4 regions of the Pseudoalteromonas sp. L1 genome follow, and region 1 is predicted to be linked to each of the others. Evidence: predicted binding sites of a transcription regulator. Region 1 holds the regulator's gene; each other region holds the start of a gene.
What was found. The regulator FliA, encoded in region 1, starts transcription of late flagellar genes. The targets are predictions, from matches to a motif close to CTAAAGNTNNNNNNNNNNNNGCCGATA.

Region 1 (5,656 bases):
TTCATTAAATACCGCTATTGCACTCGGTCAGCAAGGAAATCGAGTATTAGTTCTCGACGCCGATTTGGGATTGGCAAACTGTGACGTCATGCTTGGCCTTCGTGTTGAACGTAACTTATCTCATGTTTTATCTGGCGAATGTGAGCTGGATGAAATCCTTGTTGAAGGCCCTGCGGGAATTAAAATAGTTCCTGCAACCTCTGGTTCGCAAAGTATGGTGGAACTTAGTCCTTCTGAACATGCTGGCCTTATCCGCGCATTTAGCGAATTAAACACTGAGTTTGATATATTAATTGTCGATACCGCCGCGGGTATTTCTGACATGGTATTAAGCTTTTCACGTGCAGCACAAGATGTTGTTGTGGTTGTGTGTGATGAACCTACCTCGATTACCGACGCCTACGCACTCATTAAAGTACTGAGTCGTGAACACGGTGTGTATAAATTTAAAATTGTTGCCAATATGGTCCGCAGTATGCGTGAAGGCCAAGAATTGTTTGCTAAACTATCAAAAGTAACCGATCGTTTCTTGGATGTATCTATGGAATTAGTTGCAACAATACCGTATGACGAAAATATGCGTAAATCGACTCGACGCCAAAAAGTGATTGTTGAGTTGTTTCCTAGTTCGCCAGCAGCAGTCGCATTTAAAACATTAGCAACAAAAGCAGTTAAGTGGCCAATACCAAATCAACCATCAGGTCATTTAGAATTTTTTATTGAAAAACTAGTAAACGGCTAACTATGACAACATCGGTGAATAAAGCGATGGGATATCAATCAGCAAACAATTTGAATGCGATTGTCGAAAAGCATGCCTCTTTAGTCAAAAAAGTGGCATGTCATTTAATTGCTCGTTTACCCGCCAGTGTTCAATTAGATGATTTAATTCAATCAGGCATGATTGGCCTTATTGAAGCATCAAAAAACTTTGATGCGAGCAAAGGGGCAAGCTTTGAAACCTTCGCTGGTATTCGCATCCGTGGTGCGATGCTTGACGAAATTCGTCGGGGCGATTGGGCGCCTCGCTCTGTTCACCGAAATGCCCGCCTCGTTGCTGAAACCATTGCCTCATTAGAAAGTACTTTAAATCGAGAGCCAAAAGATACAGAAGTTGCTGAAAAACTTGATATTACGCTTGATGAGTACCATCATATCTTACATGATGTAAACTCCAGTAGAGTACTGGGTATTGAGGATTTAGGTGTTGATGAAGATGTCATCACACCAATGGGCCAAGATTTAGCACTAGACAAACCGTTTAATAACGTTAAAAATGAACGGTTTAACCAATCTCTATTAACGGCTATTCAATCGTTACCAGAAAGAGATGCGCTTGTTTTGTCTTTGTATTACAACGATGAAATGAATTTAAAAGAAATAGGGCACATACTCGATGTAAGTGAGTCGCGTGTGAGTCAAATACATGGTCAGGCGATGATTAAGCTCAAAGCAAAAATCAATGACTGGATTAATTAGTAGTAAGTAAATATAGGTTCAAACCTCACCGGAGGATGTTTTGGATAAAAACATGAAAATTCTTGTTGTTGATGATTTTTCTACAATGAGACGTATCATTAAAAACCTGTTAAGGGATTTAGGTTTCACCAATGTGCAGGAAGCTGATGATGGTTCAACAGCATTACCAATGCTACAAAATCAAGAATTTGATTTTGTTGTCACCGATTGGAACATGCCTGGCATGCAAGGTATTGATTTGTTGAGAGCAATTCGTGCCGACGATAGCCTAAAGCATATTCCTGTGCTGATGGTGACAGCTGAAGCGAAAAAAGAACAAATTGTTGCTGCTGCTCAAGCGGGTGTTAATGGTTACATCGTTAAACCATTCACTGCTGCGACACTGAAGACCAAATTGGAAAAAGTGTTTGAACGTTTAGGTTAATCTAAGGGGAGAGGCTTATGTCAGCACTTGCTGCGCCTCAAATAAGTTTAGAGCAAGCTCGTCAACTTGTTGAGTATCTTGAAAATGGTGAACAAGAAAAAGCAGATAAGCTAATACTTGATACAGCATCAAAAGAACAATCAGAGTTGTTTGCAGAGGTCGGAAAATTAACGCGACAACTCCATGAAGCGCTAAAAAACTTTGATCTCGATACGCGTTTAACAGGCTTAACAACGGAAGCAATTCCTGACGCTAAACAGCGCTTAAATTATGTCATGGAAATGACAGAAAGCGCCGCTAATAAGACCATGGATGCAGTGGAAGCAAGTTTGCCAATTGCTCAGCAACTTGCAGACGATATAGCGACGATAAAACCTACATGGGATCGTTTGATGAATCGAGAAATTGAGCTCGGTGAATTCAAATCATTATGTCATAGCTTAGATAAGTTTATGAACAGCTCGCAAACTAAAACAGATGAGCTACAAGGCTTGATGACAAATGTGTTAATGGCACAAGATTATCAAGACTTAACAGGGCAAGTTATACGCCGAGTCATCGAGTTAGTGCGCGAAGTAGAAGACAGTTTAATCAATCTTTTAACTGTGTTTGGCAGTCAAGAAGATGGTCATCAAAAACAAGAAAAACAGGCCATAGAACAAGCACCTGCACAAAGCGATACGCTAGCAGGTCCTGAAGGGCCAATTATTGATAAAGAGTCTCGCGATGATGTTGTCTCAGGACAAGATGAAGTTGATGATCTATTATCAAGTCTGGGCTTCTAAGAGGAGAGTAGCTGCATGAGCTTTGAAGTCGATGAAGATATTTTACAGGATTTCCTAGTTGAAGCTGGGGAAATCTTAGAGCTTTTGTCAGAGCAATTAGTCGAACTGGAAAATAACCCAGAAGATAAAGATTTATTAAATGCTATTTTTAGGGGCTTCCATACCGTAAAAGGTGGGGCTGGCTTCTTAAGCATGACAGAACTTGTTGATGCTTGTCATGGCGCCGAGAATGTCTTTGATTTATTACGTCAGGGCGGGCGCACTGTTACATCTGAATTAATGGATGTTATTTTACAGGCTCTCGATACAATAAATGAAATGTTTACGACCATTCAGAATCGTGAGCAGCCAGAGCCTGCGGACCCTGTCCTCCTTGAAGCCCTTCATAAATTAAGTCACCCACCAAGCGCTGAAGAACTTGCTGGTGAAGACACATCAATAACAGAGGCTGTTAGCACCGCGCCTGAAGAGCCAGTTGTTGAAGAACCTATCATCGACAGCTCAGAAGTAACTGCTGATGTGGCAACGGATAACACCGATGAAGACGACCCGTTTGCATTTGATATGTTGTTTGACGGTGGTTTGGCTGATACTCAGCCTGATGCACAAAATATTGATGAAATAACCGAAGATGAATTTGAAAGCTTACTTGATGAGCTACATGGTAAAGGGCAAAGCCCTGCAGCTGTTGAAGCAGAAAAAGTAAGTAATGACAGTGATGATATCACTGATGATGAATTTGATAGTTTGTTAGATGAACTTCACGGAGTTGGTAGCTTTGGTGAAGTAAAATCAACGAGCACACCAGAACAAGTGTCGGCTGAAAAGCCTGTTAGCACAGCATCACAGCCTGCTGGCAGTGAGGGTGACGATGAAATCAGTGACGATGAATTTGAAGCCCTGCTTGATGAGTTACATGGTAAAGGAACGGCGCCTAAATCATTAGAGCCTTCATCATCAGCACAGCCTACAGAGCCAAAAGCGCCTGAAGCTGCGAAAGCTGAGCCTAGTAAACCAGTGCCTCAAGCAAAACCAGCAACCCCTCCTCCTGCAAAAGCGGCTCAGCCTGCTCCTGTTGCAGCTAAAGCAGAGCCTAAGCCAAGTGCCGCTGCGAAAAAAGCACCTGCACCACAGGCGGAAACGACGGTACGTGTTGATACTAAACGTCTTGACGAGATTATGAACATGGTTGGCGAACTGGTACTTGTTCGTAACCGCTTAGTCAGTCTTGCTAATAATACCAATAGTGAGTCTATGGGTAAGGCTATCTCGAATTTAGACGTTGTCACAGCTGACTTGCAAGGTGCTGTGATGAAAACACGAATGCAGCCGATTAAAAAAGTATTTGGCCGTTTCCCTCGCGTCGTTCGTGATTTAGCACGTAGTTTGAAAAAAGATATTAATTTGCAGTTGGTTGGTGAGGAGACTGATTTAGATAAAAACTTAGTTGAAGCCCTTGCTGATCCACTTGTGCATTTGGTCCGTAATTCAGTTGATCATGGTATTGAAATGCCTGATGTACGTGAGGCCGCAGGCAAGCCTCGTACAGGTACTGTTACGCTATCAGCATCACAAGAAGGCGACCATATTCTACTTACCATCCGTGATGATGGTGCCGGTATGGACGCTGAGAAACTGAAAAAGATAGCAATCAGTAAAGGTGTTATCGATCATGACCAAGCTAGCAGACTATCTGATACAGAAGCGTATAATTTAATTTTTGCTCCTGGCTTCTCAACGAAAGAAGAGATTTCTGACATTTCGGGCCGTGGTGTGGGTATGGATGTGGTGAAAACCAAGATTACCCAATTAAATGGCTCAGTGAATATTCAGTCAGAACTTGGGGTCGGTACTGTACTTGAAATTAAAGTGCCGCTTACATTGGCCATTCTTCCAACATTGATGGTTATTGTTGGAGAGCAAACATTTGCGTTGCCACTTGCAGGTGTTAGTGAAATTTTCCACCTCGACTTAACCAAGACGAATGTTGTCGATGGGCAGCTGACGATTATTGTTCGTCAAAAAGCTATTCCGCTCTTTTATCTAGAGCATTGGTTAGTGAAAGGTGCAAATAGCCAAGAACGCAAAGCCGAAGGACATGTTGTTATTGTTCAAATAGGTACAAAACAGGTGGGCTTTGTTGTTGACTCATTGATAGGTCAAGAAGAAGTCGTTATCAAACCGCTAGATGCTTTATTACAAGGTACACCAGGCATGGCGGGTGCGACGATTACCTCTGATGGTGGGATTGCACTTATTTTAGATGTGCCAAGCATGCTTAAACATTACGTTGGCTAGCATTATTTAAACTCACTATTCTAAGTGCGCATTAATAGTGCGCACTTACACTGAACACATAACAAGAGAGTGCCAATGGCAGTCAAAGTATTAGTAGTCGATGATTCGAGCTTTTTTCGCCGCCGTGTTAGCGAAATTTTAGAGCAAGATAGTAATATCCAAGTTGTAGGCTTTGCCGTGAATGGCAGAGAAGCTGTTGATAAGGCAAAAGAGCTTAGGCCTGATGTTATTACTATGGACGTTGAAATGCCTGTTCTTGATGGTATTAGTGCCGTCAAAGAGATTATGGCTGCAACACCAACGCCTATTTTAATGTTTTCTTCATTAACTCGTGATGGTGCAACAGCAACACTTGACGCGCTTGATGCGGGGGCTTTGGACTTTTTACCGAAAAAGTTTGAAGATATTGCTCGAAATAATGAAGATGCAATCGCACTTTTACAAAATAAAGTAAAAGAAATTGGTCGCCGTCGCATTTCACGTTTTACACGTCCTGCTCCGCCACCTCGTCCTGCATCTACAAGCACAAGAAGCGGTGGTATTGTTCAGCCTGATCGTAGTTTCAGCCGCCCAGCACCAGCTCCGGCTTCATCGACGAGCAATGTGCGAGCTTCAGGCAAGCAGTATCAAGTTGTCGCAATTGGTACATCAACAGGGGGCCCTGTTGCTT
Region 2 (5,656 bases), 330 kb from region 1:
TAAACAACCGACTGCGTATTGGTATGGTGCATAAACGAATTGGTGTTGAGCCCAAGCTATACCTTTCGGCAGTGTGTACGCTCAAAGAAATAATTTTTAAGGTTTTGCGAACAACAATAACTGATCAAGCTGAGCTTAGCCTAACATTGCAAACAGTTGATAAATTGATTTACTTTGATACCACGCTGGTTTTCGATACTTATATTGATAGCCTTGTCGGTGAAATAGAAAATGCAAAACGCCGCACAGAGGTTTATGCCAAAGGGCTTGAAGAAAAGGTGGCACAGCGCACACAAGAGCTTGAAAAGTTAGCGAAGTTAGATCCTTTAACCAATCTATATAATCGCAGAGTAATGCAAGAGCTGTTGCAGCGAGACCTCGCCAGAGCCAGACGACATAAATTGCCTTTAACCGTTGTGTATTTTGATTTAGATAACTTTAAAGCAGTAAATGATACGCAAGGCCATTTAAAAGGGGATGAAGTATTAAAATATATAGGACAATATCTTCATGAAAATATTAGAGAAATTGATATTCCATGTCGCTATGGCGGAGATGAGTTTTGTATGATTTTACCTGACTGTGAAATACAAAATGCAATTACCATTTGCGATAAGCTAATAGCATCATTCGAAGCCCGTTACCCAGAACTTCATTTAAGTTTTGGTTTGGTTGCTGCCCCTCTTGATAGCACGGTTGATGCCGAGGAGCTAATTAATCGTGCAGACAAAAAAATGTATGAGGCAAAAAAACATCAAGGCTCGTTTATCGTTCACTAGCGCGTCATTCTTTTTACAAATACCACCACAAACAGCGCAAGAGAGAAACTACCACAAAATGCTTCAATAGCCGCTATCAGTCTTGAAAGGCCAATAGGCGTGATGTCTCCATAGCCTAAGGTGGTAAAGGTAACGACACTAAAATAAATACTATTTAAAAGTGCTGATAAATTTTGTGAAAAGGAGTTATCAAAGTTTAGTTGCAAAACAGTGTTGTCATAGCTCACGCCAAATAAAAAATAACAAATAGCACAACAGATTATCAGTGATAAGCTAAAGCGAATCACATTTTCAGGTTTTTCCCCATACCCACATAACATATCAATAAAGCTGGAGGTAATTTGCTTTGTAGAACCCTTAGGGTACTGTGCATGTCTCATGCGAAGTTCTTTATAAGTAAAGTTACCCGCGAGTTCAAAAAGACCCTGATGTTCCGATGCTTTACGAAGATTTCGATAAATCTCTTCGGATTGTTCAAATAGATCATGTGCTTGACTATGTTGTTTATTTTTTCGCGCTTTAATTGCTTGCGATTCTTGTAATAACTTTTCTCCCAAATCAATATTATCGATGCGGCTATCGTTGAGTTTAACGCCAAGCAAGTTTGTGTCCTTCAAATCACAGTAATGCAGGCTCGCGTTATGCAAATTTGCTTTCATGAGTGAGGCATTGGCAATTTTATTATTGAATAAATGTGCACCAGATAGGTTTGCTCGATAGAAATTGCAGTAAGAGAGATCATAGCCTTCTTCATCATCTTGCTTAATTAAGTTAAGCCCAGATAAGTTAGCTCTTTGTAATTGTAAGCCTTGTAATAACCCACCTTTTTTAGCGTAACGCTCCAATTTCTGCGTTAGTTCAAGCCCAGACTTATCAAATTTATTGTCGTGCCAAAAACAAAAGCCAGATCCCATATCAGTTTCTTGGCACTTTTTTCCTGTGGGAGAGGTATAACTACAACAGGGTTTATCAGGCATAAGAATGAAAACTTATTTGTTAGTCATATTTATAGATTAGCAGGTATTTTACAGGGTAAAATGTAATACCAAGATTTTATGCATTGAATTGGTTTATTTTTTGTTGGATTACACATTAAAACGCAGTAAACGTAGGAAAACAGTAGCGATTAAAGTAGCTCAGCAGCAGCTAACAGTCTACGCGCCTCATTTTGTACCACTAAGTGATATAGAGTCTTGGCTTGTGTCTAAAAAAGACTGGGTACAAGCACAAATTGCTAAGCAAGCTTCACAAGCACAAATGCAGCAGTTTCCATTGGAAACGGGTGTAATAAACTTATTTAACCAACCGTTAGCAATTAAACTTAATAAAGGCAAAAGTAGTCACTGGCAACAAAATGAACGCTCAAGTGAGCTGAGCTTATCAGTGTCATCACGTGTAAAGAATACAGAGAGTAAGTATTTGTCATTACTGGAAGACTTTTTACATCACAAGCTAGAGAGCTACCTTGAAATGCGTATTCACGACTACTGCTTGAAAATGCAGGAGGCATTGCCAGAGCAGTTAAAAGTGCAACATTACAAACGTCGCTGGGGGAGCTGTAATCAACGTCGAGAGTTAACTTTCAACCTACACTTAGCCTGTGCGCCAACGTGGGTAATCGACTATGTAATTGTCCATGAACTTGCGCATTTAAAATATATGAATCACAGTTCTGTATTTTGGCAGCGTGTGAGTCGCTTTTACCCTGATTATAAAAAAGCAAGTCAGTGGTTAAAAGTAAACGGTAGTCAGTTACGATGGCAATGAGATAATAACAAAATAAATATAAAGAGAAGTCATATAGAAAAGTGGTGGAGGGAGCTGGATTCGAACCAGCGAAGGCTGAGCCGTCAGATTTACAGTCTGATCCCTTTGGCCGCTCGGGAACCCCTCCACACTAATTGTTATTGCATTTGGCCCCACTTAACTGAGCGTAGAAAAGTGGTGGAGGGAGCTGGATTCGAACCAGCGAAGGCTGAGCCGTCAGATTTACAGTCTGATCCCTTTGGCCGCTCGGGAACCCCTCCAATGCAACGGCGCTGATAATAGCAAACTGATTATTTAAGTAAAGAAAAAAACTAAAGAAAAATGGATTAATGCCGATAACTGGTTAATCTTGAAACTATTCGGCTAAAGTCTATGCAAATTGATGGTTTGTTACTCAATGAGAGTCAACTTGATAATCGTCTTAATAAAAGTGTTCATGAGCAACGCAGTGGAGAATTTGCTTTACTATTGGCAATGCTCTCTCATGATGTGCTCGACTTTAGTCAGTTTCACCTACCAAAATCAGAGTTAGCTAACACCCAAATATCTGAGCAAGCGCTACGTAATGAATTAGGGGCGGGACCAAAGCAAGCATTAGCACCAGAGCAATTTGACATGCTAATTGGCGAGCAAAATGCATTTCGTCTTCTAAGTGGTGGACTTACAGACATTCGTTTACGTCAATGTTTAAACCCAGAGCCACTGACAATTCGTGATGATAAATGCCATGTGCCATTAAATGTCATTGATAATTGCGAACCTGCGGTTAGAAAACGTTATTACACTAATAATAGTGTTACAGAGCGACCACAAATGGATGCAGCGGCTTTTTATGATGGCTTAAAAGACGAATCAATTCATCAGCCTTTGTACTTAGCGACAGCTTAAATAATTAATTCCATTGTCATAACTTTCTTGTACGCTACAATAGGTAATTATAGGTAAATTTCAGCGTATTATTAAAAACTACAGCTAATTTTAAATGTGCTTGTTATAATGCGACCTAGTGGCTTTATGCCATGACTATTGAATCAAGTTATTAGGACCATAATGAAAAAAACATTCACGCTTAACCATGAGAAAATCAAATATCCTCGTATGGTTGATGCAGCCAAACACGAAGTAAAAAAATACTTAAAACGTGAACGCAACAAAACACTTCCTGAAGGGGCTGATTATTGGGCGTTTGACTGTAAGTTTGGCGAATCTGCAGAAGATGCTCAGGTTGTGCATGTGGCAGAGATCAACAAATGCATTAGCGATATTGAAGCCAAAGGACTTATGACGTTTTATGTTGAAATCTTAGCGCGTCCTGCACAGCGACAATTACAAGAGTTTGACGAAGAGTAAACGTCAAACGAGCGAATCTAAGAGTGGGCCTTATGGCCCATTTTTATTGCCTAGCTATGGATTAGTATGCGCCGTTTTTTATTACTACTCGTTATTTGCGGATGCCAAGTCCAAGCAAATACTATTTATGATGAGCTTCCTAGTAGCTTCAATAGCAATGAGCATTATGTTTTTTATTCTCATGGTTACATCGTCGAAGGTGAGCACACTCGTCCACGTCATCCAAAATATGGCATTTATGATTTTCCTGCAATTAAAAAAGCACTAGCAGATCCAGCCTATAACTTAATTGCATACCACCGAAAAAAAGGCACAGCCCCATTTTTATTTGCTAAAAAGTTAGCTGCTGATGTCGACATCTTATTAAAGGCAGGTGTTCCTGAGTCGCATATTAGTCTGGTCGGTTTTTCACGAGGTGGGGCATTATCGGTACTGGCAGCCAATGAACTTAAACGCACAAATATCAACTTAATAATATTAGCAGGGTGTGCAGGTTTAATTAAAAAGCATCCATCAGTTAGGGCATTCGGTAAGGTTTACTCAATCTTTGAACGTTCAGATCAGGTTGGCTCTTGCCAATTTTTAATTGATAGGAGTGAAGTTACTAAGTTCGAAGAAATAAGCATTAATACAGGACTCTCTCATGGCGCATTTTATGAGCCAAAAGATGAGTGGGTGTTACCCATTAAGAAATGGCTAAAGGATTAACGATGCCTAATATACTTTTTATTTTGATGTTCTGTATTTTTGGGACAAGCTTTACCGCTTGGGCTGAACCCTATACTCTGCCGCGCACTGATACAGTTTTGCTAAAAGATAAACATACAGAAAACGAATACCCCATTACTATCAAACTGCCACGTAACTATCAAAAACAAAGCCAGAAACGTTACCCTGTGGTTTATCTGTTAGACGCCAATTACAGTTTGCCCATAGCCTCAGGTGCTAGCCGTTTTATGATGAATTCAGGCTCCATTGAGGAAGTAATTCTTGTTGCCGTTGGTTATCAAAAGGGCATATCAGGGCTAAATAGCCGAATTCATGATTACACACCGTTTGTTGATAATACATGGAAACGTGCTACAGGGGGCGCAAAGCAACATTTAAATTACTTAAAACACACTGTTATTCCTTATATTAACACCCATTATCGAACTGGCACGCAAAAGACACTTGTCGGTAATTCATTAGGGGGCCTGTTTGCTGCTTATACCTTATTTACCGAGCCGACGCTTTTTTCAAGCTATATAATTGGCAGTCCATCAGTGTGGTTTAAAGAAAACTCAATATTAGCTATGGCTGTAAAACCAGCTGCCAACACAACAAAAGTTTACATTGCAGTGGGTGAGCTTGAAGAGAGTGAAGGTGAAAAAATGGTTTCTGGTACTAAACAATTAGTAGATAAAATTAATAAGCAAAGTGGCGAACACGTGATGACAAATTTATTTGTTATTCCACATGCCCACCACGCAACGGCTTTCCCTACAACGGCCAGTCAAGGTTTAGATTGGCTATATAAAAAGTGAATAGCCGTGATTTAAATTGCGTGACACTTTTTATATTTTTTGCCGCTACCACAAGGGCACTCGTCATTACGGCCAATTTTAATATCTGCAACGGGTGTTATATCACCATCAAGGTAACGCCATAGGCCATCTTCTTTAATAAAACGCGACTTTTCGTGTAACTCACAATACAAGTTTTGGTAAAAGTAATTTGCTTTAAATTCTACAAAACCTTCTTGCTCGTTATATTCAGTA
Region 3 (5,656 bases), on a different contig from region 1:
GTTGAAATGGCTGAAACCGATGCAGACAAAGCAATCAATCAGTTGAATGATAGTGAATTCCAGCAACGCACTTTGAAAGTGCGTGAGGCAAAACAAAAACAAGAAGGTGAAGCTAGTAACTTTCGTCAGGAGTCTGATCAGTCAACTCTATAAGCTCGATGCTTAATTGCGAAGCATCAATAGGGGCCGTTGCGTAATAACGCAGCGGCTTTTTTGTGTCTATTGATAAGTCAAATTGATGTTTCATTAATAAGCTACTTACCCTATTGGCGATCGCTTTACCGGAATCAATTAACTTTACCGGCTTCTCAAAGCGCATCGTTAATGTATTTGCTAATAAAGGAAAATGTGTGCAACCTAACACAAGTACATCAATATCATCAGCAATATTAAGTGCGGCTATTTCTTCATTAAACTCATAGTTAGATAATGAATGAGTATGAAACAATGTTTCAGCTAATTCTACCAGCTTAGTTGAAGCATATAAGCTCACTTTAGTATTTTTACCATGTTCTTTGATAAGTGCTTTAGTGTAATGACTATTTACAGTTGCGGGTGTGGCAAGTAGACCGATATGTTTTGTTTTACTTATTAAGCAAGCGGGTTTAATTGCAGGTACCACACCTACAATTTCAATATGAGTGTGCTTGCGAATGATGTTGAGTGCAGAGGTCGAAGCTGTATTACAGGCTATTACTAAGATATCAACTTTCAATGCACTACTTTCAATGAAATGGATTAAAGCCAGTAAGCGTTGAATGATCTTTTGCGGCGGTTGAGCACCATAGGGCAATAGTGCATTGTCCATAAAGTAACTATAAGTGGCTTCAGGTAGCAGTTGTTGAATTTGCTCAAGTACAGTAGTGCCTCCAATACCTGAATCAAATACCATGATATGAGCTGACAAACTACTTTCCCCTGAAAATCAAAGGTCAGCAGTTTGCCATGCAGTTATTTAAAAAGAAAGCTTACGATTTTAGCTCTTCGATATCTGCGTTGATCTTATTCATCTGCTCAAGCATGGTCTTGGTATAATCGACTAACTTGCTCACTTCTTCTTTATCTTGATTTAACCACTCTAAAATACCGGCAAGTTGATTTTGTAAACCAAGTTCATTTGCCTTATTCAAGGTTTCTTTCAAGTCATCGTTAAATGGTGCTAGCTTTTCTGCCACATCTTTTTCAGGAGTAGGTCTGACTTGTTCGTAGCCTTTTATGCTTGCAACGGTCTTTGTTTGTCTAAGATCCATAGAAAAGGCAACAAGCTGCTCATTACCTAAATTAAGTTCCTGCGCCTGTTTAAATGCTTCATCTAATGAACCAGAGAAAAAGGTCTCGCTCACTTCTTGTAAATCTTCCATAAGCGCATTAATTGCTTCTTGCTCTTGTTCATTTAATTCACCATTCACTGACATCGAAAATGAAAGCTCACGAGATTGTGATGACTCACTTACAAATGCTTCATTTCCACCACGCTTACTATAAGCACTGGCAGATTGGCTAGTATACGCATCTGCAAAACTGATACTCACTTCATCGCCTTCTGCTGTGGTGAATGTATACTCAGCATTATTTCGTAAACTTACATACTGTGCTTGGCTTACCGATACAGAAGCTGGCTTAGGGTTAAAAAGACTTTCCTCAAGTTGATCTATACCACTGAAGATACCTTCTTTTGATTTCTCAATACCTTCTTCAATATCATCATTTAGTAGATTTGAACCTTTCAGCTCTTCATAAGCCTCATCAACTCCCATTTGAACGCCTTTTCGGGCTTCACCTAACATACTTTTAAGCTTTTCGTCATCTGCACCATCCGCTTTTGCTTTGCGAATAGCGCCGCCAACAAAATCAAGTACATTCTTAACGATTGCTTCAAAGTCAAACAGGGGCCTATCTTTTTTTTCTTCTACTACAGGTAATCCTAACTCTGCGGCAAGTTTATCGCCGAGTACTTTGGCAGCTAACTCTCGCCCTTTTTGCTGATAGCTATCATGAGCACTTTGAATTGTAGGCTGCTGCAATGGTTGCTTACCATTGTACTTATTTACGTTTGTATTAGGCATATAGCCTTGGTTGCCAATTTTCATGATCCGACTCCATGTGATGATTACCTCATTATCGGCTAAAAGTTAGAAAACTTAAGTTTTCTGTATAAAAAAACAACACCAAAAATAAGTAACAAAACTAGACAAATCTTCTATGCCCCCTACAATAGCGCCGATATAAAGCTAAGAGATAAAAGGTAATCAGCCATGGCGGTTATAAAAATTGATACAACTCAATATGATGCACAACTAAGTGAAAAGGAGCAGCGCATCTTTTCACAGTTTCAACGTTTCGGTGTTGAAAAGTTAGAAGTATTTAGCTCTGATCCAATTCACTACCGTCAACGAGCTGAGTTTCGCGTGTGGCACGAAGGTGATGATCTATTTCATATTATGTTTGATCAACAAACCAAAGAGAAAATTCGCGTTGAAAGCTTTGACCCTGCTGCGCCTTTAGTCGGTGAGGTTATGCAGGCGATGATTGAAAACTTAAAAGGGTGTGAAATCCTACGCCGCAAATTATTTCAAATCGATTACCTATCAACTTTAAGTGGTGAGATTCTTGTCAGTTTGCTGTATCACAAGCCCTTATGTGATGAATGGTTAGAGGCAATTAAAGCACTAAAAGCAAAACTCAGTACACAATTTAACATCGACTTTATTGGCCGCGCACGTAAACAAAAAGAAGTGATTGGTAATGACTACGTCGTAGAGCGCCTAAACGTTAATGGTAAAGAGCTTATTTATCAACAAGTAGAGAATAGCTTTACCCAACCAAATGCCAAAGTAAATATTAAGATGCTTGAATGGGCACAAGCACTTTGTGAGCCATTAGAGAATGATTTACTCGAACTATACTGTGGTAATGGTAACTTCTCGATTGCTTTAGCGAACTCGTTTGATCGTGTACTCGCAACTGAAATTTCTAAATCATCTGTTTACTCTGCACAATATAATATTGCACAAAATAAAGTGGATAACTTAGATATCATTCGCATGTCGAGTGAAGAGTTTACGCAAGCTATGAAAGGTGAACGCACGTTTTCTCGCTTAGAAGGCATTGATCTGAAAAGTTATAATTGTCAGAGTATTTTAGTTGATCCACCCCGTGCAGGAATGGATACACTCACCAGTGATCTCGTAGCTAATTACGACAATATTATCTATATATCATGTAATCCAGATACGCTTGAACGCGACCTTGAACACCTTAGTAAAACACACGAAGTTAAACGCTTTGCTATATTTGATCAATTTCCATACACGCATCACATTGAGTCTGGTGTATTTTTACAACGTAAATAAGTTTAGTTTTCTGCCAGTGCTGCAAATAGCGCTGGCAATTGCTCTTCACTGAACACATCTATATTATTACTTTGTAATAACCGTGCGGTTAAACCCATCCCTATAACCTTATGCCCTGTATGGCTGCCATCATAGATAGTGTTACGCCCGCAGGATGGACTGGATTCTTTTAGTAAAGCAAAACGAATTTTATGCTTTTGGCAAATTTTTAAGGCTTGTTCTGCTCCTGCGATAAATTCAGCAGTGACATCTTCAGCATCTTTCGTTAACACTCGATCTTCTTTAATTTCAGCGGGCGGCCTTGGGATAGGTAAACCACCAGCTACTTCGGGACAAAAGGAAACTAACCTTTTTTGTTGTTTGAGTGATTCTAATCCAGGGTCTAATAAGTTTTGCGATTGGCCATCGTAGCGTACAGGATTCCCCAATAAACAGCTTGATACTAAAACTTTTTCCATGTTCTTCACCAATAAAAAAGCTCCGCGAGCGGAGCTTATTAATATATTTAGCTTATATTATTTATCAGCTAAATAGTTGATAAGGTCAGCCATACCTTTTGCATCACTGATACCTGACTCAGCACCTAAAATTAAACGATATTTACCATTCACAATGAATGTTGGTACACCTTTTAATGCGCCTTTTTGTTTGTAGTACTCTTGATCGCGTTTCATTTTTGATGCCATCGTACGTACAGAAAAGCTATTGTAGTATTTATCAAAATCAGCTTCCGTTACGCCTTGTGATACGAAGATATCTTTCATATCTGCTAATTCATTGATTCGTGCACGTTTACCATGAATATGATTAAAAACAGCAGCCACTAAAGCATCTTTTTGTGGTAACACAGCCGCGGTTGCATAAGCTTGGGCTAACATAGATTGAATTTCTGGATCACGAGGTCCTGAAAAGTCTACATGGCTCTTTTTAAAAGCAACACCGTCATTCAAAAGCGGCTTTAGCTGTGCAACGATTGATTCAAAGCTATTACAATGCGGACAATAAAATGAGAAAAACTCTTTTACTTCAGGCTTTTTAGAAGCGCGCGCATCAAATGCTTCGTAATGCTTACCTTCTTCATATTGTGCAGCCGCTGCATTCGCTGCCAATCCTAATGTCATCGCCAATAAGGTGGCTTTAACTAACTTAATCATTACTTCTACACTCCAAAATTATTGTTCTAGCAAAAACTTAACCAGCTCATCAAGCTGCTCTTGGCTCTTGATGGTGTTTAAGTTTATTTTATATTTATCATTTACAATAAATGTTGGTACGCCTGTTAGGGCACCGATTTGTGAATACTTATTTTGTTTGTCTTGCATCGCTTTTTCTGCACTAATTACTGGCATGCTTGCGATTTCAGTATCAAATACTTCATTACTAATACCGTTCGTTGCAAGTAATGCTTTCACATCTTTAATATTTTGTAGTGGCGCACGTTGAACATGGATGCTATGAAAAATTTGATCTGCTACTTGCTCACCCTTTCCTTGTTGCTTAGCAATAAGGTAAGCATAGCTTAGGTTACTCTGTGTTTGTTTTGACACCCCACCTAAAAAGTTAACGTGGTTTTTAACAAACTCAGTGCCCTCTGGCAGCGCTGCGGTCAGTGCTTTAGCCACTGGCTCAAACTTAAAACAGTGTGGGCAATAAAAAGAGAAAAACTCTGTCACTTGCGGGGTAGCACTTTTTTCAACTTTCAATACTTCATACTGGTTACCTGCTTCGAAGTCAGCCGCAAATGCAGCAAAAGGTAAACATAGAATGAGTAGACTTAACTTTAATTTTTTAAACATTGTTTTCTCGTCTTTACTTATCTTTTTAAAATTTATGGTAATAATTTTAACGGGGCTTCTTGTAATGCCGCAAGCTGTTCTTTTAGAGCCAGTATTTGTTGCTCCCAGTATTTGTCTTCTGCGAACCAAGAAAAGTTCCGTGGAAATGCAGGATCATCCCAGCGTTTTGCTAGCCACCCCATATAATGCACCATTCGCATGGCACGTAATGGTTCGATGAGTTTAAGCTGATTATGATCAAAATCACAAAACTCTTCGTACGCCGCAACTAAGGTATCTAACTGTAACAGTTGGTTATTACGATCGCCACTTAACATCATCCATAAATCTTGAATGGCAGGACCTTGACGACTATCATCCAAGTCTACAAACATAAGTGCATCACCTGACCAAAGAATATTGCCAGCGTGACAATCACCATGCAGGCGGATTGTTTCAACATTTTTATACTGAGCCGTCGTCTCGTTAATAACCAAATCCAAAATAGTATAAAACGGATTTTCAAGG
Region 4 (5,656 bases), on a different contig from region 1:
ACCTGGGGCTTTTTCCATTTCACTTGCAACTGCAACTGCACGCTTTGAAGATAAATCCCAATTATTGGTATATAGCTCATTGGAAACCTGAAAATCATCAGTGTGACCAGATACCGTTATTTCGCCAGGCACGTCTTTTAGTAAGGTTGCAATATCTCGAATAATTGGTTTGAATTTAGGTTGTAAAAACGCACTCCCAGAAGGAAATGAGCCATTTTCCCGAATACGAATAATAATTTGCTGGCCCAAAGACTCTAGTTCAATCGCCCCATCAATAATCTGTTGTTCAAGTTGTTGCGCAATCTTCTTCACAAGCTCGTTGGTTTGTTCTTGATTCGCAGCGGAAATAGATTGATCCATCGCTTGTTCTTGCGCTGTACTTTGAGACTCACCGCCACGCTTATTACCACGCTGCTCTTGACGTCCACCTGCTGAGCTTTCATCACCGGCTTGGAATTCCAACATCTGCTGGGTCATTTCAACCGTTTGTTGTTGAATTGTTTCGATAGGCGTAGGCTCGGGTTTACCTGGCGTAAACTCCATGGCTATTACTGAAGTTCCTTTTGGGATGTCTTTTACTTCAATTTTGTTTTGCACACCAAAAGCAAACTTCATTGAGCCGGCAATTTGCTTAAACTTAAGAACATCCATTTCAGAAAAGGCAAGCAAGAGTACAAAGAAGCACATTAACAGTGACATTAAATCTGCGAAGGTTCCCATCCAAGCTGGTAAACCCGGAGGTGGACATTTGCACTCTTGATCAGACATGCTTACTCCTCAGTATCCACTTTTCGTTTAGACTCTGCTAAGTAGTTTTTCAAGATACCTTCTATTACTTTCGGGTTTTGACCGTCTTGAATACCTAGTACTGCGTCGAGAATTAAGCGTTGATTAAGAGCCTCTTCGTCTTTACGTAGCTCTAGTTTGACCTGAATTGGAATAGCAACCACGTTCGCTAAGAAAGCACCATATAATGTCGTTAACAGTGCAACGGCCATCGCAGGACCGATAGCTTTAGGATCATCCATATTTGATAACATGGCAACAAGGCCAATTAGCGTGCCTATCATACCCATTGCAGGAGCTATGTCGGCTAACGATTTAAATAGTCCCGCGCCATGTTCATGACGAGTTGCAGTAAGTGCGATATCTTTTTGCAAGGTAGCACGAACCACATCGGCGTCATGACCATCGACGAGCATATCAACGCCCTTGCGCATAAATCCATTAGGAATTTCAGCTTCTTCGAGTGCTAAAAAACCACCTTTACGTGCTGAATCAGCTAACTCTACAGCTTTCTCTATTAGCTCTTCTGGAGATTCTATTTTGAACATGAAAGCTTTCGCGGCAACTTTACCTATGCCCAAAAACTGACCCATAGTAAAGTTTGACAACACAATGAAAATAGAGCCGCCAAATACAATGACCACCGAAGGGGTGTTATAAAACATTGCAACTTGGCCATCACTACTTAACACCATCGACATAGCAATTAAGCCTATGGCACCAAGAATACCTATTATGGTTGCTAAATCCACATACCCCTCCAGAGGAACAATTGCACGATACCCTAAGGCATCAAATTTTTATTATTAACTGCTTATCGGCAAGCAATTGAAATACTTAAATCATTAAATGAATTAATTTTATTTTAATGTAAGTTTCTCAAGCTACAAGTTTATCTTGTGTCTAAAAGCGTAAAAATAGCATATTGGCGTTGCTTTATGCGTAAAAAAACACATCATTCTTTGACCTAGTTTAGCATTCCCCCTAAAATTGGCCTCACTTTCTATCAGCTAGTGAGGCCACTATGGCAGCGAAGAAACCAGAAAACTTGAGCTTTGAAGAAGCCTTGGATGAATTATCTAATATTGTTGTACAAATGGAACAGGGTGACTTGTCATTAGAGCAATCTCTTAAGCAGTTTGAACGTGGTATTGCATTAGCTAATGCCTCATCAGGTAAACTACAACAAGCAGAACAAAAAGTTGCCATACTTATGGGTAACGATAGCCAAGCTCCACTGAGCAATTTCGATTCAAATTTGGACTAATTTCAGTGCAATTAATAGACCAACTGCAAGATGCTCGCAATGATGTTGAAGCAACACTTAATCACTATTTTGATCAGCCTTTAGATACCGAACAAACAATAAAAGAAGCCACTCATTATGGCGTGTTAAATGGCGGCAAACGATTACGTCCTTACCTTGTTTATGCAACAGGTAGGATGATGGGGGCACAGAAAAAAGACCTCGATATTCTTGCAGCAGCCATTGAGTGTATCCATAGCTATTCACTAGTTCATGATGACTTACCAGCAATGGATGATGACGATCTGCGACGTGGCCGCCCTACTTGCCATATAGTTTATGGTGAAGCAAACGCTATTCTTGCAGGTGATGCACTACAAACACTTGCCTTTGACTTAATTGCCAATCATCCTTTTTCTGTACCGCCAGCGCAGCAAATAAAAATGATCGCCTCATTAAGCAAAGCCTCAGGTATTGAAGGTATGGTAGGTGGTCAAGCGCTTGACATTAGTGCGACGAATAATGAAATCAGTGTCGAACAATTAGAGCGTATTCACCAACTGAAGACAGGGGCACTGCTTAATTGTGCAATAACCCTAGGTGCATTGTGTGCCAATCAGTGTGACGAACACACATTAAAACAGCTTAATTTGTTTGGACAAGCGATAGGTCTGGCTTTTCAGGTACAAGACGATATCCTAGATGTCGAAGCAGATACAGAAACACTTGGCAAACCGCAAGGGTCAGATATTGCAGCAAATAAAGCAACCTACCCCGCTCTTTTAGGACTGGATGGTGCAAAGCAAAAAGCGCAAGATTTACTCGCGCAAGCACATCAAGCTTTAGAGGCGATTAATTTCGATACGAGTGAACTGGCAAGGCTTGCCAACTATATTGTTGAACGCAAATATTGATGCGTAAAACAACGACAAAATAACTAAAAAATCAGAGTCACAATAAGCTATAATGCACTCTGGTTAGCGAAGGATGTATATAAAATCATGACACTTGATAGTAGCAAGTATCCATTATTAAGTTTGGTTGACGAGCCAGCACAGCTGCGTGATTTAGCGCAAGATAAATTACCTGCGTTTAGTAAAGAGTTACGCGAGTACCTGCTTAACTCAGTCTCGCAAAGTAGTGGTCATTTAGCCTCAGGGTTAGGCACGGTTGAATTAACTGTCGCTCTGCATTATGTCTATAACACGCCCTCTGATCGACTCGTTTGGGATGTAGGCCATCAAGCCTACCCACATAAAATTTTAACGGGTCGCCGTGACCAGATGCATACTATTCGTCAAAAAGACGGCTTACACCCTTTCCCATTTCGCGAAGAAAGCCAGTACGACACGTTTAGTGTGGGTCACTCAAGTACATCAATTTCAGCCGCGCTAGGAATGGCCATTGCCGCTGAAAAAGAAGGTAAAGATCGAAAAACCGTAGCTGTTATTGGTGATGGTGCGATTACCGCAGGTATGGCATTCGAAGCGATGAACCACATGGGTGATGTAAACCCTAACGTATTAATTATCTTAAATGATAATGAAATGTCGATTTCTGAAAACGTGGGTGCACTGAACAATCATTTTGCACGAATCTTATCAGGTAGTTTTTATACCAACATCCGTGAAGGCAGCAAAAAGCTGCTATCAGGCTTGCCTCCAGTAAAAGAGCTTGCAAGTCGCATGGAAGAGCACTTAAAAGGTATGGTCATCCCTGGCACTTTCTTTGAAGAGCTGGGTTTAAATTATATCGGCCCGATTGATGGGCACGATGTAAATATGTTGGTTGATACCTTACGCAATATGCGTAATCTTAAAGGCCCACAATTACTGCACATAAAAACGCAAAAAGGGAAAGGTTATAAACCTGCTGAAGCGGACCCTATTGGCTACCATGGTGTACCAAAATTTGATCCGAGCATGTCAAAACTACCCAAATCAAAACCAGGAGCCGCAACATTCTCTAATGTGTTTGGTGACTGGCTTTGTGATATGGCAGCACAAGACGACAAGCTGATGGCGATTACCCCAGCAATGCGTGAAGGCTCAGGCATGGTACGCTTTTCGAAAGAATACCCCGAGCAATACTTTGACGTTGCTATAGCCGAGCAACATGCAGTAACACTGGCAGCAGGTTTAGCATGTGAAGGCTTAAAACCAGTTGTTGCCATTTACTCAAGCTTTTTACAACGTGCATATGATCAGCTCATTCATGATGTGGCACTACAAAACCTTCCTGTTTTATTTGCCATTGACCGTGCAGGTATTGTTGGCGCAGACGGGGAAACTCACCAAGGTGCCTACGACCTAAGCTTTATGCGCTGCATACCAAACATGATTATCATGGCACCTAGCGACACCAATGAGTGCCGACAAATGCTTTACACTGGTTACCAATGTAATCAGCCAGTGGCTGTTCGCTACCCGCGTGGCAGTGCGGGCAATTGTGACGTTGAAACGCAAATGAGCGCAATTGAAATAGGCCGTGCACGCACTATACGCAAAGGCAGTAAAGTGGCGATTTTATCGTTTGGTACATTACTAGAAAACGCTGAACTGGCGGCAAAAGAACTCAACGCCAGCTTACTTGATATGCGTTTTATTAAGCCGCTTGATACACACGCTATTGATGACTTACTAGCAGAGCACGATGTACTTGTGACATTAGAAGATAACGCCATTGCTGGCGGTGCTGGCTCTGCAGTAAATGAGTATTTAGCAGCCGCTAAAGCGAATGTGAAAATATTGAACTTAGGTATTCCTGATGAATTCATTAAGCATGGCACTCAACAAGAGATGCATGCAGAAATGGGATTAGATACCCAAGGAATAGTAACCAGTATCAACGCATTCATAGCCTGACATTAATTTACAAAAAGGAGCATAGAGCTCCTTTTTTTTATTTATAGAACAATCACATCCAAAAAAATTGAAAAATAATTAATTTTTCTGCATCCAATCATACCCCTTCTTCGTTTATTCAATGAGGTTAACCCGTGAGCAAGTAATATGCTTTTAAGCTGTGCTAAGCAAAACCGATGTCTGTTCACATTTGATGGAATATTAGAGAAGGTATGAACAAATGAAAGCGTTTAAAAACAACCTAGCAGTAGAGCAAATCGACACTCAATCTAAACTTATGAAATTAACAATTTCGGCCTTAGCACTCGCTGTTACGATTGGTATTGCAGGCTGTAGTGGCGATGATGGTAAAGACGGTGCAGCAGGTCAACAAGGTGTTGCAGGACAAGATGGTTCGGATGGAATGGATGGGCAAAATGGTGCGCCAGGCTTTGCGGCAGCCACCTTTATTCTAGCTAACAATGGCGCTGATAACGCAGGCACAGTCAACTTGATTGACCAAAATGCGGCTAAATTAAGTACGTTTAATAGCGGCGCCAACGAAGGTGTTGCATTCGATAGCCTAGGTAATTTAGTGCAAGCAGCGGATTCTGGTAATGGCTCGTTAAGCACCGTATGTCAGGTGCTCAGTCGTAGCGATGACAGCTACAACAGCAGTATTGATCGTATGATAAGCGGTACTAACACAACCCTTGTCAACCCTAAGGGTATTCATGTATCTCATAAGCATGGCTTGGTGCTGATTGCTGATTTTAATGCG

Region 2: the regulator FliA is predicted to act here: its motif matches at 2,858-2,884, upstream of L3V38_RS03000 (VC2046/SO_2500 family protein).
Region 3: the regulator FliA is predicted to act here: its motif matches at 2,120-2,146, upstream of L3V38_RS20045 (DUF5610 domain-containing protein).
Region 4: the regulator FliA is predicted to act here: its motif matches at 1,602-1,628, upstream of pomA (flagellar motor protein PomA).

What each region holds. Positions count from the first base shown of each region.
Region 1 covers NZ_JAKKCT010000001.1:315,099-320,754, forward strand. Annotated here, with positions in the region: gene L3V38_RS01405 (MinD/ParA family protein) at 1-742, shown strand, start outside; gene L3V38_RS01410 (RNA polymerase sigma factor FliA) at 769-1,479, shown strand; gene cheY (chemotaxis response regulator CheY) at 1,520-1,903, shown strand; gene L3V38_RS01420 (protein phosphatase CheZ) at 1,921-2,688, shown strand; gene L3V38_RS01425 (chemotaxis protein CheA) at 2,704-4,986, shown strand; gene L3V38_RS01430 (chemotaxis response regulator protein-glutamate methylesterase) at 5,062-5,656, shown strand, end outside.
Region 2 covers NZ_JAKKCT010000001.1:642,671-648,326, forward strand. Annotated here, with positions in the region: gene L3V38_RS02975 (GGDEF domain-containing protein) at 1-779, shown strand, start outside; gene L3V38_RS02980 (ion channel) at 776-1,756, opposite strand; gene L3V38_RS02985 (SprT family zinc-dependent metalloprotease) at 1,860-2,546, shown strand; tRNA gene L3V38_RS02990 (tRNA-Tyr) at 2,589-2,673, opposite strand; tRNA gene L3V38_RS02995 (tRNA-Tyr) at 2,722-2,806, opposite strand; gene L3V38_RS03000 (VC2046/SO_2500 family protein) at 2,919-3,434, shown strand; gene L3V38_RS03005 (DUF6172 family protein) at 3,597-3,896, shown strand; gene L3V38_RS03010 (alpha/beta hydrolase) at 3,963-4,604, shown strand; gene L3V38_RS03015 (alpha/beta hydrolase-fold protein) at 4,607-5,422, shown strand; gene L3V38_RS03020 (YchJ family protein) at 5,434-5,656, opposite strand, start outside.
Region 3 covers NZ_JAKKCT010000012.1:18,998-24,653, reverse strand. Annotated here, with positions in the region: gene L3V38_RS20055 (RNA-binding protein) at 1-153, shown strand, start outside; gene murI (glutamate racemase) at 113-907, opposite strand; gene L3V38_RS20045 (DUF5610 domain-containing protein) at 969-2,090, opposite strand; gene trmA (tRNA (uridine(54)-C5)-methyltransferase TrmA) at 2,256-3,353, shown strand; gene L3V38_RS20035 (DUF523 domain-containing protein) at 3,356-3,811, opposite strand; gene L3V38_RS20030 (thiol:disulfide interchange protein DsbA/DsbL) at 3,869-4,507, opposite strand; gene L3V38_RS20025 (thiol:disulfide interchange protein DsbA/DsbL) at 4,526-5,149, opposite strand; gene L3V38_RS20020 (serine/threonine protein kinase) at 5,182-5,656, opposite strand, start outside.
Region 4 covers NZ_JAKKCT010000006.1:5,628-11,283, forward strand. Annotated here, with positions in the region: gene L3V38_RS16830 (flagellar motor protein MotB) at 1-768, opposite strand, end outside; gene pomA (flagellar motor protein PomA) at 771-1,538, opposite strand; gene xseB (exodeoxyribonuclease VII small subunit) at 1,811-2,053, shown strand; gene ispA ((2E,6E)-farnesyl diphosphate synthase) at 2,059-2,946, shown strand; gene dxs (1-deoxy-D-xylulose-5-phosphate synthase) at 3,034-4,896, shown strand; gene L3V38_RS16855 (hypothetical protein) at 5,117-5,656, shown strand, end outside.